Regions from separate parts of the Shewanella sp. TB7-MNA-CIBAN-0143 genome, predicted to be linked through region 1. Evidence: predicted binding sites of a transcription regulator. Region 1 holds the regulator's gene; the other holds the start of a gene.
What was found. Region 1 encodes LexA, which represses DNA repair genes until DNA is damaged. Its sites were predicted from a motif close to TACTGTATNNNNATACAGTA; they were not measured.
Positions count from the first base shown of each region.

Region 1 (9,031 bases):
ATGCAGGCCACAACACTTCATGGGTCATGGCATTGTTAGATGCGCCACCCAGCCAAGGTACTGAAATCATGCGGGCATAAAATAGCGCGCCGAAAAATGCCCCAAAAAACATAATCTCTGAAAAAATAAACCAACTCATTCCCTGCCTAAATGAACGATCCATTTGCGGTGAATACAGTCCAGCCATGGATTCATCAATAACGGTCTTAAACCAGCCAAAAATCATAAAGATAATCACGGCCAAGCCGGTTATTAAAATGTAACCGCCAGAGGTTTTTTCAGTGGTTAATTGTTGTACATAATTACCTGCGCCAAACGCAATTAAAAATAAACCGATAGCACCGATTATTGGCCAAGCACTTTGGGTTGGCACATAATAAGTTTGATACTTTGTTGTCATTTTGCTGCTCCTTGCTCTATGACGATCGCCTGTCTATCGGTGATGTCATAAAGGGTATAAGAGAGAGTCAATGTGTTAATGGACGCTGGTAAATCAGGGTCCACGTAAAAAATCAGTGGTAGTTCTGCTGTTGCTGCTGCAGCCAAAGGTTGTTGATTAAAGCAAAAACATTCCGTTTTATTGAAGTATGCCGCCCCTTGCCCTGGCGATACCGAAGGGATTGCTTGGCCTACAGTGTCACGTGTCGATAGGTTTTTAACCAAAAATTGTGCATGAGTGAGCTCCCCAGGATGTACGCTTATTTGGTTAACTTTAGGGCTAAATTCCCATGGCATACCTGATTGAACTTGAGTCACAAATTCAATGGTTACGGTCCGGTTTTTATCAACCACCACCGCTTCATAACTACTGGCGCTATTTTGGGGTTTGCCATTAATCCCCAATGTATCGCAGAGCACGTCATAAAGCGGTACCAGCGCAAAACCAAACCCAAACATACCAATTGACCCGGCAATCAGGATGATTAATAGCTTACGATTTGATTTTGTTGGCTGTGTCATCTCATTTAATCTCCGGTGGAGTGGTAAACGAGTGATATGGCGCAGGGCTGGCAATCGACCATTCCAAGCCTTCGGCTGCTTCCCAAGGATTATCTCCAGCGGGTTTGCCACCCTTGATACATTTGAGAACTACAACAAGGAAAATTAGCTGAGATAAACCAAATGCAAAGCCACCAATCGACACAATTTGATTCACATCGGCAAACTGTACCGCGTAGTCGGGAACCCGACGCGGCATACCTGCTAAGCCTAGAAAGTGCATTGGGAAAAACAACACGTTGACGGATATTACCGAACACCAAAAGTGCCACTTACCTAAAGTTTCGTTATACATATGGCCGGTCCATTTAGGCAGCCAATAGTAAGCCGCCGCCATAATGGAGAATATCGCCCCAGTCACCAGTACATAATGGAAGTGAGCCACGACAAAGTAAGTGTCGTGGTATTGGAAATCAGCAGGGGTAATTGCCAGCATCAAGCCCGAAAAGCCACCAATAGTAAACAGGATGATAAATGCCACTGCAAACAGCATTGGAGTTTCAAATGTCATTGAACCGCGCCACATAGTGGCGACCCAATTAAACACTTTTACCCCGGTTGGAATGGCAATCAACATTGTGCAATACATGAAAAATAATTCGGCAAAAACAGGCATACCAGTAGTAAACATGTGATGTGCCCATACCAAAAATGACAGAATGGCAATACTGGCAGTGGCGTAAACCATCGAGGAGTAACCAAACAGCTTTTTACGGCTAAAGGTTGGTACTATCGCGGAGATAATACCGAAGGACGGTAAAATCATGATGTAAACTTCGGGATGGCCAAAGAACCAGAAAATATGCTGGAACATCACCGGATCGCCACCACCTGCAGCATCAAAAAAGCTAGTACCAAAAAACTTATCGGTTAATACCATGGTGACCGCACCTGCGAGCACCGGCATTACCGCAATCAGTAAAAATGCGGTAATGAGCCAAGTCCACACAAATAAAGGTAACTTCATCCAGGTCATGCCAGGAGCTCGCAAGTTTACAATGGTTACAATGACGTTAATTGCGCCCATTATCGAACTTATTCCCATTATGTGAATGGAGAAAACAAATAGGGCGGTACTGTCAGGACTATAGGTGGTTGAGAGCGGAGCATAGAATGTCCAGCCAAAGTTAGGGCCGCCGCCTTCCATAAAGAGTGAACCTAATAAAATGGTAAAGGCGAAGGGTAAAATCCAAAAACTCCAGTTGTTCATTCGCGGTAGTGCCATATCTGGGGCACCAATCATCATTGGAATTAACCAGTTTGCTAACCCGGTAAAAGCGGGCATCACCGCCCCAAACACCATGATGAGGCCATGAACTGTGGTCATCTGATTAAAAAAGTTAGGTTCTACTAGCTGTAATCCAGGCTGAAATAATTCAGCTCGAATCACCATTGCCATCGCACCGCCAGTAAGAAACATAATGAAACTAAACCATAAATACAGCGAGCCGATATCTTTATGGTTAGTGGTGAGTAGCCAGCGCATTAGCCCCTTCGGAGCGCCGTGATGATGATCATCATGAGCGGTAGCCAGTGTATCGTGCGTTGTTGTGCTCATTGTTTTCCCCTACTGTCCATGGCTAGCGACATCGGCAGGTTGCACCGCTTCGCCAGAATTATTGCCCCACGCATTGCGCTCATAAGTAATCACAGCCGCCATCTTTTGCGGGCTAAGTTGACTACTAAATGCCTGCATTGCGGTACCTGGTTTTCCGTGCATAACGATATCGATATGTCCGCTAACCGGTCCAGTAACAACAGGGCTGCCAATAAGTGAAGGGAAAGCGCCTGGTAATCCAGCGCCAGTGGCTTGGTGACATGCAGCACATGTCGTAGCATAAACCTGCTCACCTTCAGCAATTAATTGCTCCAAGGTTAACGTGGGCAGATCCTCTGGTACAACAGCTTCTGCTGCGGCTTCGACAGCTTGATTGGCTTTGTCGGTAACCGCATCGGTAATGTCAGTTGTCGTTGCTGCAATAGTACTTGTTGCATCGGTTACTGCTTTACTTGGTTCGGTGCTTGCCTCGTTACTGCCTAAAAAGTTGCCTATATCAGCAGCTTGAACTACGTCACCGCTATTATTGCCCCACGCATTACGCTCAAAGGTAATGACTGCGGCAATTTCTTGGGCGCTAAGTTGCTTTGCAAAGGCTTGCATTGCAGTACCTGGTTTACCGTTTAAGACGATATTCAGGTGATCTTTAACAGGGCCTTTTATGATAGGGCTGCCAATTAATGATGGGAATACACCAGGAAGACCCGCACCATTGGGTTGATGACAAGCGGCGCACCTAGCAATATAGATTTGCTCACCTTGTGAGGTTAGCTCCTCAAGAGACAAGGTTTTAGACATTGATGCCGCAGCGGCTGCAGCTGCATTGCTTGCTAGTTTTTTTTGCTCCACTAACCAATTATCAAAATCGGCCTCCGATAATGCTTGCACCACAATCGGCATGAAACCATGGTCTTTACCGCATAACTCGGCACATTGGCCGCGATACGTTCCAGGCTTATCAATACGAGTCCAGGCTTCGTTGATAAAGCCTGGATTGGCATCTTTTTTAACGGCAAACGCGGGCACCCACCATGAATGGATAACATCATCTGATGTCATCAAGAAGCGCACTTTTTGGTTAATAGGCAGTACTAATGGCTTATCGACTTCAAGGAGGTAATGTTCGCCTTTGGCCTCACTGCCATCAATTTGTGCTCTGGGAGTGGATAATGTGCTATAAAATTCGATGTCTTTATCAAAATAGCTGTAATGCCACTTCCACTGCGACCCGGTAATTTTTATGGTGAGATCAGCATCACTGGGATCTTCCATAGCAATCAAGGTTTTGGTGGCTGGAATAGCCATGCCGATTAAGATGATGAAAGGGATGACGGTCCAAGCAATTTCCACTTTGGTACTTTCGTGAAAATTGGCCGCGACAGCGCCTTTTGATTTGCGGTGATAAATCATTGAGTAAATCATGATCCCAAACACCACTAACCCAATTGCACAACAGATGTAAAGAATCGTCATGTGGAGGTCATAAACCTTGCCACTGATATCTGTCACGCCTTGAGTCATGTTGAGGGGCATTTCTGATGCCCCAAGCGGAAATGCTACAAACACCACCAGTAAACAATACAACCATTGCTTCACAAGACTACTCCTCTGCTAATTGCAAATAGCAACTACAAAGAAGAGTCACACAGTAATTCTCTGCTCTATGCAAACTCTTCGGTTCCCGAAAAAAGTTTGATGACCTCAAAGTACTTTGGTGGCTGTAAACATACGGTCTACGGTTTTATTGTTAGCTGTGCACCACGCTTGTACCTACTACTGAACTTATCAATTTTGATTTGGCTCATTTGTTTGAAAGTAATCTTGATTACTGCCATTCACGTCCAATTAAAGATAAAAAATGTTTCATCCTTGTTAACCACATTACTTGTAGATTAAACATTGATCAAGATCTCTTTGTTGGCTAATAGGCTGAAAAAAGATGAAAAAAAACCCTGAATTCAATACAGGGCTTGGTAATGAAGGGTTCGTGCTTAGTGAAATGAGCAAAAATTACTTGTTCCATTTGTTAAATTAGGGCTAACAAGTTGATGTTTGTGAGGTAAGTGAGCATTCACATCTTCAATTACCACCCCTAATGCACGTGCACTTTTGGCGACAATTTCTAAACGGCGACTATCGCGAGCATCAAGTGAGCTTGTCCAAGTTACTACTGCGCTCGATGTACCGCTAGTGAGCGCTTTCTCCATGGCCCATAATGTTTCGACTTCATCTTTGGTGTGCACCAGTAAAATGCGATCCATTCTTACACCAGCACTTGCCAGCATATGTTTATAGCCAATATGGGGCGGGCTAATTAATACAATCCATCTGCCTTGCTGGCTCAATATTGCTAACTGGCTGCACAATTGGCTCAGTTCAGCTTCACCTTGGGTGACAGTTTGTAATGTTTGAATGGTTTGGGTGCCATGCAGTTCTGTTTCAGTTAAATCTACCCATAAGCCCGGGTGGCGTGGCGCGATGCCCATTAGTTTGTTCATAACCAATCTCCATTACGGATAACGCCAACGGCAAGCCCTTCGATGGTTAGGCTTTGGCAACTTAAATCTACTTTTATCGGATTGTAATCTTCATTTTCGGCATGCAGATAAATCACATTACCTTTTTGTTCAAATCGTTTTACGGTGACGTCATCATCAACACGTGCCACAACAACCTGGCCATTACGTGCTTGCTGCATTTTATGTACAGCGAGTAAGTCACCTTCTAAAATGCCGATGTTTTTCATGCTGTCACCACGCACTCGCAATAAAAAATCTGCGGCGGGCTTAAACATGTTTGGATCGACTTGATAGTATTGCTCTACATGCTCTTGGGCCAAAATTGGTTCACCAGCAGCAACCTGTCCAATGAGTGGCAGACCGGTTTCAACCTGTTCTTCATGAGGTAAACGAATGCCTCTTGAGGTACCAGGCATGATCTCGATAAAGCCTTTTTTGGCTAATGCTTTTAAATGCTCTTCGGCGGCATTAGCACTTTTAAAGCCAAGACGATTCGCAATTTCAGCACGAGTGGGTGGCATACCTGTTTCGGCGATATTGTTTTTAATTAAGTCTAAAATTTCTGCTTGGCGCGGCGTTAACGGTCTCATGATGATTCCTGTCTTTTTATACAGTGACTGTCATTATATACAGTGTTTGTGTTCGCGCAAGTATTAACCAACTATTTTTTGTATTTTGTTGATTAAGTATCACTCAACAATATGTTTTAATTAACTATTACTAATTTTCTGTCTTATGTTATTTCTGATAGTGAGAGCTTAAACGTAAAGATAGATCGGTCTGATAGTGTAAGCAGGGTGGTTTCTGGTATCCTATACGACAATATTACAGTGGCTTATGTTGCGAAAATAACCATGTCAAAACCAGATTCAATATTTTTACGAGCATTAAGATGGATTCAAAAGTGGATGGTACAGACCATTGTGGTCCCTCACGATCCTTTTGATGACCTCAATATAGATCCAACTAAACCTTTGGTTTATTTAATGAAAACGGAATCTATTAGCGATATTGCCGCGTTGAGCGAAATCACCGAGGGCTTTGGTCTGCCCAGTCCTTATGAGCCATTACAGCTTGATGGCTTAACCGTGCCTCGTGTGGTCTGTTTAGAGGGCCGCAAACCACTATTTGGTAAACGTGAAAGTGGTGACAAATTCCTTAATTATTTTACCAGTTTATTGTCACTTCATAGTGAGAGCCCTGAATTAGATATACAGTTGGTTCCTGTTTGCCTTTATTGGGGACGTACCCCAGGTAAAGAAGAAGACAGCATGAAAGCTGCTGTATTTGAACGTGAAAACCCTACGTGGTTACGTAAATGGTTAATGATTTTATTTTTAGGACGCCATAATTTCGTGCAGTTTTCTAATGCATTATCGCTTCGTCATATGGCCGATGAACATGGTACTGATAAAAGAATTGCTCACAAATTAACCCGAGTCGCCCGTGTGCATTTCCGCCGTCAACGCAAAGTCATGACGGGGCCACAATTACCGAATCGACAAGCGTTGTTTGCCTCTTTATTAAAATCAGAATCTATCAAAAAAGCCATTGAAGAAGAGTCTGCAAATAAGAAAGTAACAGTCGAGAAAGCACGTGAAACCGCCATTGAATACCTTGATGAAATTGCCGCCGACTATTCTGATAGTTTGGTGCGTATTGCCGAACGTTTCCTGACTTGGTTATGGAACAAATTATACAGTGGCATCAATATCAAAGGTGCCGAGCAAGTAAGACAGTTACATCATGATGGTCATGAAATTGTTTACGTTCCTTGTCATCGTAGCCATATGGATTACTTGCTACTGTCGTATATTTTGTATTATCAGGGCATGGTTCCGCCGCACATTGCTGCCGGTATTAACCTTAATTTTTGGCCAGCAGGGCCGATGTTCCGCCGTGGTGGGGCATTCTTTATCCGTCGTAGTTTTAATGGTAATAAACTTTATACCGCAGTATTTCGTGAATATTTAGATCAGTTATTTGCTAAGGGTTATGCGGTCGAGTATTTCACTGAAGGAGGTCGTTCGCGTACAGGACGTTTGTTAGCGCCTAAAACCGGTATGTTGGCTATGACAATTAACAGTGTGCTACGTGGGATAGAGCGCCCAGTAACCTTAGTACCCGTGTATTTAGGTTATGACCATGTGATGGAAGTGGCGACGTACCACAAAGAATTAAGCGGTAAGAAAAAGAAAAAAGAATCTGTATGGCAGGTATTTGGTGCTATTCGTAAGTTAGGCAATTTTGGCCAAGGTTATGTGAATTTTGGTGAGCCGATTAATTTACAACAGTTCTTAAATCAGCAGGCGCCAGAGTGGCGTGATGAGCTAGCTAAAGATCCTGACCAAAAACCATCTTGGTTTACGCCCTCAGTTAATTTGTTAGCTAACCGCGTAATGACTAATATCAATGGAGCTGCCGCAGCCAGTTCAGTAACATTGACTAGTTTAGTGTTATTAGCGTCAGAGCAAAATGCGTTAGAAAGAAGCCAGTTAGAACGTCAGCTTGATTTGTATTTAGCCTTACTTAAAACAGTGCCTTATACCGATTATACCTCTGTGGCCGAAGGTAATGGCAAGTCAATTATTGATCACTGTCTGTCGTTAAATAAGTTTGTGAGTACCAAAGACCTTATTGGTGAAATTATTTCAGTTGATGAAAAAATTGCCATCACCATGAGTTATTACCGTAATAATATTATTCATTTGATGGCGTTGCCGTCATTAATTGCCAGTTGTTTAGTGCATTATGACGTGTGCGATCGCCAGCGAATTCATGGCATTGTAATGGACTTTTATCCATTACTTAAAGCTGAGTTATTTATGAGCATTGATGATGTGCCTCAACATGTGGATAGCATTTTAGATTTCATGGTTGAACAAGGTTTACTGACCGGTAGCGATCAGTTTGAGATAACGCCTCGTCATATTACCCAAGTGTTACTGCTTGCTGAAACTATCAGTGAAACGTTGCAACGTTATGCGATTATCTTCAATTTACTCGCAATAAAACCTGATCTTGAGCGCTCAGAACTGGAACGCGATAGCCATTTGTTAGCCCAACGATTAGGCGCGCTGCATGGCATTACCGCACCAGAATTTTATGACAAAAAATTATATAACACCCTGAGTGTGAAACTGAAAGAATTGGGTTATTTATGCAGCGACGAACATCGTGCTGAAGTGATCAGAATTCGTGATAACGCTAATAAATTACTCAGCTCTTTAGTAAGACAAACCATTGTTGATAGTGTGGAAGCGGAGCACGGACAATAATGGCTAATCATATGAATGCTGCCAAGCATCGTACCAGCGGTAAATCTGTATTGGGTGGGGCGATGATTATTGCCGGAACCACTGTGGGAGCGGGCATGTTTTCGTTACCCGTTGTTGGTGCTGGAATGTGGTTTGGCTATTCTATCGCGATGTTGCTCGGCGTTTGGTTTTGCATGCTAATGTCGGGTTTATTGTTATTAGAAGCCAATTTGCATTTTGAACCAGGCGACAGTTTTGACACCTTAACTCGGGTGACTCTTGGGCAGTTCTGGCGGGTGATTAACGGCGTGTCGATTGCGTTTGTGTTATATATTTTAACCTATGCTTACATCAGTGGTGGTGGTTCGATTGTGAATCACAGTCTGTCAGCATTGGGCGTGAGCCTACCCCAGAGTGTGGCCGGATTGGTGTTTGCGGTAGTTTTGGCTTTGGTGGTATTTATTAGTACTAAAGCGGTCGACCGTATCACCACAATCATGCTTGGTGGTATGGTGATTACTTTCTTTTTGGCTATCGGTAACTTACTAATCGACATTGATACCATAAAGCTAGTATCGCCTGATGGTGAATCGCGTTACCTGCCTTATTTACTTGCCGCTATCCCTTTTGGATTGGCCAGTTTTGGTTATCACGGTAATGTGCCAAGTTTAGTCAAATATTATGGTAAAGATGCCAAA
Region 1 is NZ_JBEOPL010000003.1:122,655-131,685, forward strand. Features, by position in the region: gene AAEY97_RS03365 (cytochrome c oxidase subunit 3) at 1-400, opposite strand, end outside; gene AAEY97_RS03370 (cytochrome c oxidase assembly protein) at 397-960, opposite strand; gene ctaD (cytochrome c oxidase subunit I) at 962-2,557, opposite strand; gene coxB (cytochrome c oxidase subunit II) at 2,567-4,153, opposite strand; gene AAEY97_RS03385 (cell division inhibitor SulA) at 4,549-5,055, opposite strand; gene lexA (transcriptional repressor LexA) at 5,052-5,666, opposite strand; gene plsB (glycerol-3-phosphate 1-O-acyltransferase PlsB) at 5,931-8,354, shown strand; gene mtr (tryptophan permease) at 8,354-9,031, shown strand, end outside.

Region 2 (9,031 bases), on a different contig from region 1:
TTTCCATTGGGTTGAATATTGAGGTGTGAGTAAATCACGGCGCATGGCCCATTTTTGTTCTATTCCTTGTGCTGCCAGAAACACTGTATCGCGGCCATATCGTTGGTTGATGCCGTCAAGCGTATCCATCAAGGCATAATTGACCTTCGCGGTATTAAATAAATCAAATTGAAAATGTTTCTCGCTGGCTAAATCAACCAGGCCCACACCAATTTTGTAATAACGAACACCATTGCTAAATAATCTCGGGGCGGCGTCTGTCATGGCTTTAGTGAGTTCAATGGTGCAATTGGTTGGACACGGAAAATGGACAATAACTTTATAACTCACAGGCCGCTCGTCGTGGGGCGAATTACTGGCAAATAACAACATGGTTTTGCAATGTGAGCCTTGCTGACGCGCTTTACTTGCTGCGATACCAACATGTTTACTCAATGCCTGTAATAGCGATTCAAAATCGCAAATACGTTCGCCCACACTGCGGGTGGAGAAAATTTGCTTTTTATCTGCCCTAGCCTCATCCCATTGTTTACACACTTCGCCGTTAAGTTCGCGTACGGTGCGTTCAATTTCAATACTAAATTGTTTTCTGGCTAGACTGGGTGGCATAGAGGCGAGATCGTATGCGCTGCGAATATTCATCAATTCAAGCTTTTTACTGATGCGCCTGCCAATCCCCCACACCTCTTTAACGGCAAGCTGGCGTAAAATGTCATTACGTTGCTGCGCAGTGTCGATAACGCACACACCTTGGTATCCCGGTATTTTTTTAGCGGCGTGATTGGCTATTTTAGCTAAGGTTAACGTTTGGCCCATGCCCACACAAACAGCCAAGCGGGCTTCTTTCCAAACGGCACGGCGAATTAACTGACCTTGGCTATGCAGGCATTTGATTGCGGGATAACAATGTTTAAAAGACAGGAAGCTTTCATCGATGGAGTACACATGTTGCTCTGGTGCAAAACGACCGATTATTGCCATCATCTTTGCCGATAAATCGGCATACAATTCATAATTAGATGAACACACAATGACATTGCGCTGGGCACATAATGCTTTCGCTTGAAAGTAAGGCAAAAACTTCTCAATACCCGCCTCTTTTGCTTGCCGATTAGCCGCGACAATACAGCCATCGTTATTGCTCAGTACAATAATCGGTCTGCCGCGCCAGTCAGGACGAAAAACCTGTTCTGCACTGCAATAAAAAGCATTGGCATCGACTAAGGCAAACATTGTTACCTAACCTTTTTTACTGATAAGCAGTGGGCTTTGACGATGACAACGAATTGAGCGAATAACCACACCTTCAATACTAAAGTCATCATAGTCGCAGATGGTCACAGGTAAATGTTGCTCATTAGACGACATCAGCATTCGCCGATGCATGTCGAGAATTTTACACACAAACTCACCATTAAAATTAGCCACTATCACGTCGCCATTTCTAGCCGTTTCATGACGATCGACAATCAATAAGTCACCATCATATATTCCCACACCTTGCATCGACTCACCTTGGGCTAAGCCGATAAAAGTAGAACTTGGATGCTGGATTAATATCTCATCAAGGCTGAGGCCTAACTGAAGATACTCAGCTGCAGGAGATTCAAAACCGGTAATGCCGGCACTGGCTGCAATGGGAATAACGCGCATATGACAACCTCTAATATGATATGTACTGTATAAATACAAACCGTATAAATAAACAGCACACAAATAAGCACTGTATAAATATATACTGTATAAATAAACAGTATATATTAGCGTTAAATTTTGTCAGTGCAAGTTTATTTGCTTTAAACCGCGACAAGCGGCGGTTATGTTCAATCGTTAACGCCGTTTTTATTGCCTCTGCACAACAACATCGGTCCATAACTAATGCTTCTTCAATGTAGCAAAGCGTCAATACATCAAAGTGATAGCTTCATTATTGATGAAATAATATGTCCAAGGTCAAAATATAATCAATGAGCTTGGTCTACACTGATAACAGGATCAAAAATCAAGCTAACCTATTTATTAAACAAACAAATAGACTTATTTCATATTGACTCGGGGGTCTAGCATGACACTCGCAACATTCCATATCGACATGCACGATGATAACTGCTTACTGAACCTTGCTGGTGATTGGCAATTAGGCCAAGCACCGCTAGGCGCAGATATTTGTGCTGAGCTGCCATCTAATTGCCAATCTGTCACTTTAATCACCACAGAGTTGTCTCATTGGGATTCAAGCCTCGCCATTGCCTTATTACAATTATCTCGCTGGTGTGAGCAACATAAACTATCACTAGACACTCAACAAACACCTCAAGGGCTGCAGCAACTACTGCTGCTCGCTACCGATGTTGCGGTTTATCAACCCACTAATGAGGGTGCCCTAGGCGGGCTATGGCCGACCTTACGTCGAGGATTGATTAATCAAGGCTTACAAGTACACGATGGATTAGTATTTGTCGGTAACTGCACTTTGGCACTCGGGCGTTGGTTGGTTGGCAGAGCGAGAACTCGCCGAAGTGATATCGTTTTTTTTATCGAACAAGCTGGGCCTAAAGGGCTTGCTATTGTGACCTTAATTAGTCTGCTCGTGGGAATGATTTTGGCTTATTTAGGCTCGGTACAGCTGCGCCAATTAGGCGCCCAGGTATATGTGGCTAATTTAGTGGCTATCGGAATGGTGCGTGAAATGGGTGCTCTAATGACAGGCGTTATTATGGCCGGCCGAACGGGAGCCGCTTATGCGGCGCAGTTAGGCACCATGCAAGTTAATGAAGAAATTGATGCGCTGCGAGTAATGGGTATTCCTACCATGGAGTTTCTGGTTTTACCGCGGTTATTAGCATTAATTTTTATTATGCCGCTAATGTGTATTTATTCGGATGTAATAGGCATGATTGGTGGTGCGTTAGTTGCTAACGGTATGGGCGTGAGTTATACCCAATATATTTTGCAAACCCAGGTTGCGATTGATTGGGTCGATATTTCCACTGGTTTAATAAAGAGTTTAATTTTTGGATTTTTAATTGCGATTGCGGGTTGTCAGGCAGGACTGCTTTGCGGACGTGACTCGAATGCCGTTGGTTTAGCGACGACCCACGCTGTGGTTAAGGCCATTGTTTTTTTGGTTGTCTCCGATGCGGCGCTTAATATCTTATACGATAAATTAGGGATCTAACCATGGTTGATGATGCCTTTATCAGTGTACGTAATCTATCAGTCGGCTACGGCAGTACCGAGGTGCAAAAAAAACTCAACTTCGACATTAACAAGAATGATATCTTTTTTGTCATTGGCGGCAGTGGTTGTGGCAAAACAACCTTGCTCAAATCGATGGTGGGATTACTCACGCCACTACAAGGCGAAGTACTCTATCAAGGCAAAAACTTTTATGAAGCAGATGAACCCGAGCAGGTAGCAATGCTCAAAAATTGGGGGATTACCTTCCAAACAGGCGCATTGTTTTCGAGCATGTCGCTTGGCGAAAATGTGGCTTTACCCCTGCAGCTCTATACCGACCTTTCGGAGCGACAAATTGCAGAAGCCGTTGCCTATAAGCTAGCATTAGTTGGCTTAGCGGGCTTCGAGAAGTTTTACCCTGCCGAGTTAAGTGGCGGTATGCACAAACGCGCAGGATTAGCGCGGGCGCTGGCATTAGACCCTCAATTGCTATTTTTTGATGAACCCTCTGCGGGTTTAGACCCTATTAGCTCGATGCGTTTAGATCAATTGATCGTGCAAATATGCCAGGCGCTAGACTCTACCGTGATCATTGTGTCCCACGAGCTGCCCAGCATATTGTCAATCGGCACTCGCTGTGTGTTTTTGGATAATGAAACCAATACTATGCTCGATTGTGGTGACCCACGAGAATTAAAAATACACAGTAGCCAGCCTAGGGTTCGTCAATTTCTCAATCGTACCGAAAAATCGGAGATATCATGAGTAAAAGCCAACGACTTCCGCTCGCGATTGGTGCCTTTATTTTTGGCGCTATTATCTTAGTGTTTATTGCATTACTGTTCTTTTCTGGAGGGCGTATATTTGCAGAGAAAGCCCCGGTAGTGATGTTTTTCAACAGTTCAGTGCAAGGGTTACAGGTAGGCGCACCGGTAAAATTAAAAGGGGTCATAATAGGTGAAATAAGCGATATCAGTATCGATTTCCCTAACGACAGTAGCCAGGGTGTCACGGCTGCAGTTCATGCCGACTTATTGTTGAAACGTATCAATATTAAGGGGATCCAAGTAGGTGAAGAGTTTTTTTCACACGCCATCGATAACGGCTTACGCGCCCAGCTGAATTATCTGAGTTTACTCACCGGACTGCTATATGTTGAACTGGATTTCTTTCCCAACACCTCGCCGTTATTCCATGGCGAAAAAGACCAATTATTAGAATTGCCGACCATCGCGACTGATTTCGAATCGTTGTCGAAAGACCTGCAATCGTTAAACTTAAAAAGTTTAGTCAACAATGTCGACAATTTAGCCCAGCAGCTCAGTGACATTGCCGCCAGCGGAAAAATACAGCAAGCATTGGATAATTTTGATAATGCAGCCAAAGCCGTTAACAACACCGCGATTAACTTGGACAACACTCAAGCAGCGTTAGGTAAAAATGGGCTTGAAGTACTGTTAAAACTCGATAATTTACTGGTGCAATTAAATAATGATGAACCCAAGCTCGTTGAGTCGCTGAACCATAGTTTAACTGAATTACGCAATACACTATTAAGCATGAATCAGCTTGCAAACCAAGCAGGTAACACACTCGACCAAAACTCGCCCTTGTTGATAGAACTCACCAATACCTTGGAAGAAATCCGCCGCACAGCTCGATCATTACGTAGCTTGAGTGAAACCTTAGATGAACAACCTGAGGCCATCATACGCGGTAAAAAAGCCCTACCTTTAGGAGAATAATGTCATGGGGAAATATGGAGTTTGGACCATTAACTGGGGGATCGGTTTACTGCTATTGAGTTTAGTGAGTGGCTGCCAAAGCTCTCCCGAAAAACAGTACTTTGTGTTAACTGCAATACCCAACCAAATAGTGTCGGGCAGTACTGCGTTAGAGTATGACATTGGTATAGGGCCAATTGACGTCGCCGAATACTTACATTTTACACAGCTGATGTATCAACTTGACGATGGTAACCTGCAACGATTTGCCAATAGTTATTGGGCTGAACCGCTTGAACAAGGAATCAGCCGGGTCATGAGTATCAATCTCAGCCAAAGCGATAACCGTCGTAACCTAGTGTTATTTCCTTGGCAAGCAGACAACAGCCCCCTGTACAGCATTAAAATCAAGGTTATTTCCCTCAACCGAGATGGCAATAATGCCAGACTCAATGCCAACTGGGAGCTAACAAACAATCCATTAAACCAAACATTGGCAAAACAAAATTTTATCGCGGTCACTAATGCAGGTTCGACTGCAGCGGAGTTTGTCAGCGCGTACAGCAACTTATTGGCTCAGTTGGCAAAGGAAATTGATAAATCATTACCACAACATTCAGATTAAACACTCCAGCCTACTGTCAGCATTCTCGCGTCAGAGTTGTCGCGTCAGAGTTGTCGCGTCAGCGATGTTGTGTAAACGATGTTGTGTAAACTTTGTTGTATGAGCGGTGGTGTGAGCGGTGGAGTAAATCATAAACCTAACTATTAAGCTGTTTTACAGCGTATTGAGTAAACAAACTCAAACAATAACGCTATCTATAGCACTACTTATAGCGCTATCAATACTGATGCCAATCCCAAGAAAAATAGCAACCCAACATAGTTAGGTGGCTTAAGCACTGGCAGCGTTCATATTACAAAACCTAACTCACCTTTATCCCAAGTTTAGGTTAATTATGCTGATGATAATCAACTGCACTTATCTCTGCCTCTCAAATAAACAATACAGCCAATAAACATCAAACCAGCACATATTCAGCCACGCATTTCATTGCTTAACTCAGCGTTAGTTAAATTTGCTAACAATTCGAACATTGACATTTTTTGTCAGTCTTTCAATATGGCTAGGCAAATAATTCTGTAAAAATAGACCAAGGAACACGATAACAATGAATAAATCCTTAATTGCGATTGGATTAACCACAGCACTATTAAGTGGTTGCGGCGTATCTGATACAAATAACACTAAGCTTGCAGCCGTGACCTCACCGGCCCCCGCTAAAGCAGAGTTAGGTACTTTTGGTGTGGATTTAGCTGCACGAAATGAAGCCGTTAAACCTGGCGATGACTTTTTTATGTATTCAAGTGGCACTTGGTACGACAACTTTGTCATGCCTGCCGACAAAACTCGTTATGGCGCATTTAATGCCTTAGCTGAGCGCAGTGAAAATCAAGTGAAAGCAATTATCGACGATATTGCCAGCCGCAGCGACTTAACTGCCGAAGAACAATTAATTGCTGATTTTTATCATGCCTATATGGATACCGACACCATTAATAAACTAGGTATCACACCAATTAAAGCCACCTTAGATCAAATTACTGCGATTAGCTCAACTCAAGATTTAACCAAAGTATTCGGTGAAGCATGGCTTACTGGTGCATCGTCCCCTATTTGGGGTGGAATGTGGTTTAACCGTATAGATCCCAATCAATATGAAATGACCATCGGTGCTGGTGGTTTAGGCCTGCCCGATCGCTCGTATTACCTCGAAGACAGTGAGCGTTTCGTTAAAATTCGTAAAGCTTATGTTGAGCATATCGCTGCAATGCTGGCTTTTGCTGGTATAAACGACGGTGCAAAACGTGCCGAGGCAATTCTTGCCCTTGAAACAAAAATAGCACAGGCACAATGGCCTAGAGAAAAACGCCGTGACCGTGATTTAACCTTAAACCAACTCAAACGTGAAGAATTGGTTAAGCAATATCCTGGATTTGATTGGGATATCTATTTCGCACAGAGTGGTTACCAAGTACCACAACTCAACATATCTGAACCTGAACCGGTTAAGGCTATGATTGGCTTAATTAACCAACAACCGCTCACTGTGTGGCAAGACTATTTAACATTCCACACCATTAGTAATAATGCAGGGTTATTGTCTGAAGACATTTTTAATACCAATTTTGCTTTTTTTGGCAAAGAACTCACTGGTCAAGAGCAACCTCGTCCACGCTGGAAACGTGCAGTTGAAGAAATGTCTGGCACTCAGTCTCTAGGTTTCGCTATTGGTAAAGTCTATGTGTCGCGTTATTTCCCTGAGTCGTCTAAACAAAAAATGGCCGAGTTAGTTAAGAACCTGCGCACAGCATTAGGCCAACGCATTGATGGTTTAGATTGGATGGGCGACGAAACTAAAGTGAATGCCCATGCTAAGTTAGCGGCATTTAACCCTAAAATTGGTTACCCTGATGTGTGGCAACAGTTTGATGGCTTAACCCTCACTAAAAATGATTTAATGGGTGATATTAAGAATCTGCGCAAATATTTCCAAGTCGATAGCGTAACGAAAGAACTGGAAAAAACGGATCGTAATCGTTGGGGTATGACACCGCAAACGGTCAATGCCTATTACAACAGCTCGTTTAATGAAATTGTGTTCCCTGCGGCAATTTTACAACCGCCATTTTTCGATCCAAATGCAGATGCAGCAGTTAACTATGGCAGTATCGGTGCCGTAATTGGTCACGAAATGGGCCATGGTTTTGATGATCAAGGTTCTAAATCAGACGCCAATGGCGTTCAGCGTAACTGGTGGACAGATGAAGATCGTGCCGCTTTTGATGCTAAAGCCGATAAGCTCGCTGCGCAATATAACCAATATGAACCAATCCCTGAAAACTTTGTTAACGGACGCAACAGTCTCGGTGAAAACATTGGCGATGTAGGCGGTTTATCAATGGCATACCATGCTTACAAATTAAGCTTAAACGGTAAAGAAGCCCCGGTGATAGATGGCGTTACTGGCGATCAACGTTTCTTTTTAGCTTGGGCTCAAGTGTGGAAAGAAAAACGTACCGAGCAAAGTATGTTAACTCAGTTACGTGCCGGCACTCATGCACCAGGTCGTTACCGTGCCCTCGCCCCGCGTAACCACGATGCTTGGTATAAAGCCTTTGATGTTAAACCAGGTGATAAGTTGTACTTGCCTGAAGATCAGCGCGTACGTATTTGGTAATTTAGTGCATAAATAGCTGCAATAACGTGCCGCGATAGCAACAAGCAGCCGACATAAAAATGCCCGTCAGTTAACTGACGGGCATTTTTATCACTATCTATACGAATTCCTAAAATAATATCAGCAAGCTTGTGGGTAATAGCGAGTAAAGACCTAGACAAACATTCGGATTGATTAATCAGTTACTGGTAATATCGTTTGAACACTTTTCAAGTCGGTTAACAATTTTCTCTTGATAAGCTTTTACCGTAGAGAAACTGTGTATTTTCATAAATAAGTCCGAAGCAGTTTCTTTAGATGCATCCGTTAAATTAACCCCTTTATACAGTGCTGGTACCGTATTTTGTTTCATGGAATTATCTGCAAATATTAAATTTAATTTGACTACACGGGCCAACTCTTCTTGATAGAGAAAAAATTGCCTTAAATGTGTATTCTCTATTTTGGCAGTTTTGGATCTGTCTATTGTTAATATTTCGTCAATTAGGCGGTTTAATCTACTACGAAACTCAATCGCTTCATCCATAACCTCAAGCCATTTTATTTCAGTATTTGATAACAAAGCCAAAAAATACAATGTACGTGCTTTGTTATAATTAATAAATCCTGGCCACATAACATCTTCACTAGAAATATTAAGTGCTCTATCAAACTGGTCACATGCAGATTTTAAATACATGGTCACATCTTCTATAATTGACGGAGATATAGAGCCAATACCTTTCTGTACCACGCTAAGGCCGTTAAGTGAGAGAATATCGATATCCCCCATATTCAGGGACTCTCTAAGCAAGTGCATGCCCTTTTTGTTGTAATATAAACCAAGGTAATTGTGATAAATCGTTTTTGTGACAGGATTTCGAAGTATAGGACCACGAACATGGA
Region 2 is NZ_JBEOPL010000020.1:15,898-24,928, reverse strand. Features, by position in the region: gene AAEY97_RS15995 (Y-family DNA polymerase) at 1-1,233, opposite strand, end outside; gene AAEY97_RS15990 (LexA family protein) at 1,240-1,653, opposite strand; gene AAEY97_RS15985 (MlaE family ABC transporter permease) at 2,066-3,178, shown strand; gene AAEY97_RS15980 (ABC transporter ATP-binding protein) at 3,181-3,945, shown strand; gene AAEY97_RS15975 (MlaD family protein) at 3,942-4,925, shown strand; gene AAEY97_RS15970 (PqiC family protein) at 4,930-5,529, shown strand; gene AAEY97_RS15965 (M13 family metallopeptidase) at 6,077-8,146, shown strand; gene AAEY97_RS15960 (hypothetical protein) at 8,325-9,031, opposite strand, start outside.
Region 2: AAEY97_RS15990 (LexA family protein) is a predicted target of LexA. The motif match lies at 1,737-1,756, and genes of this name have one in related genera.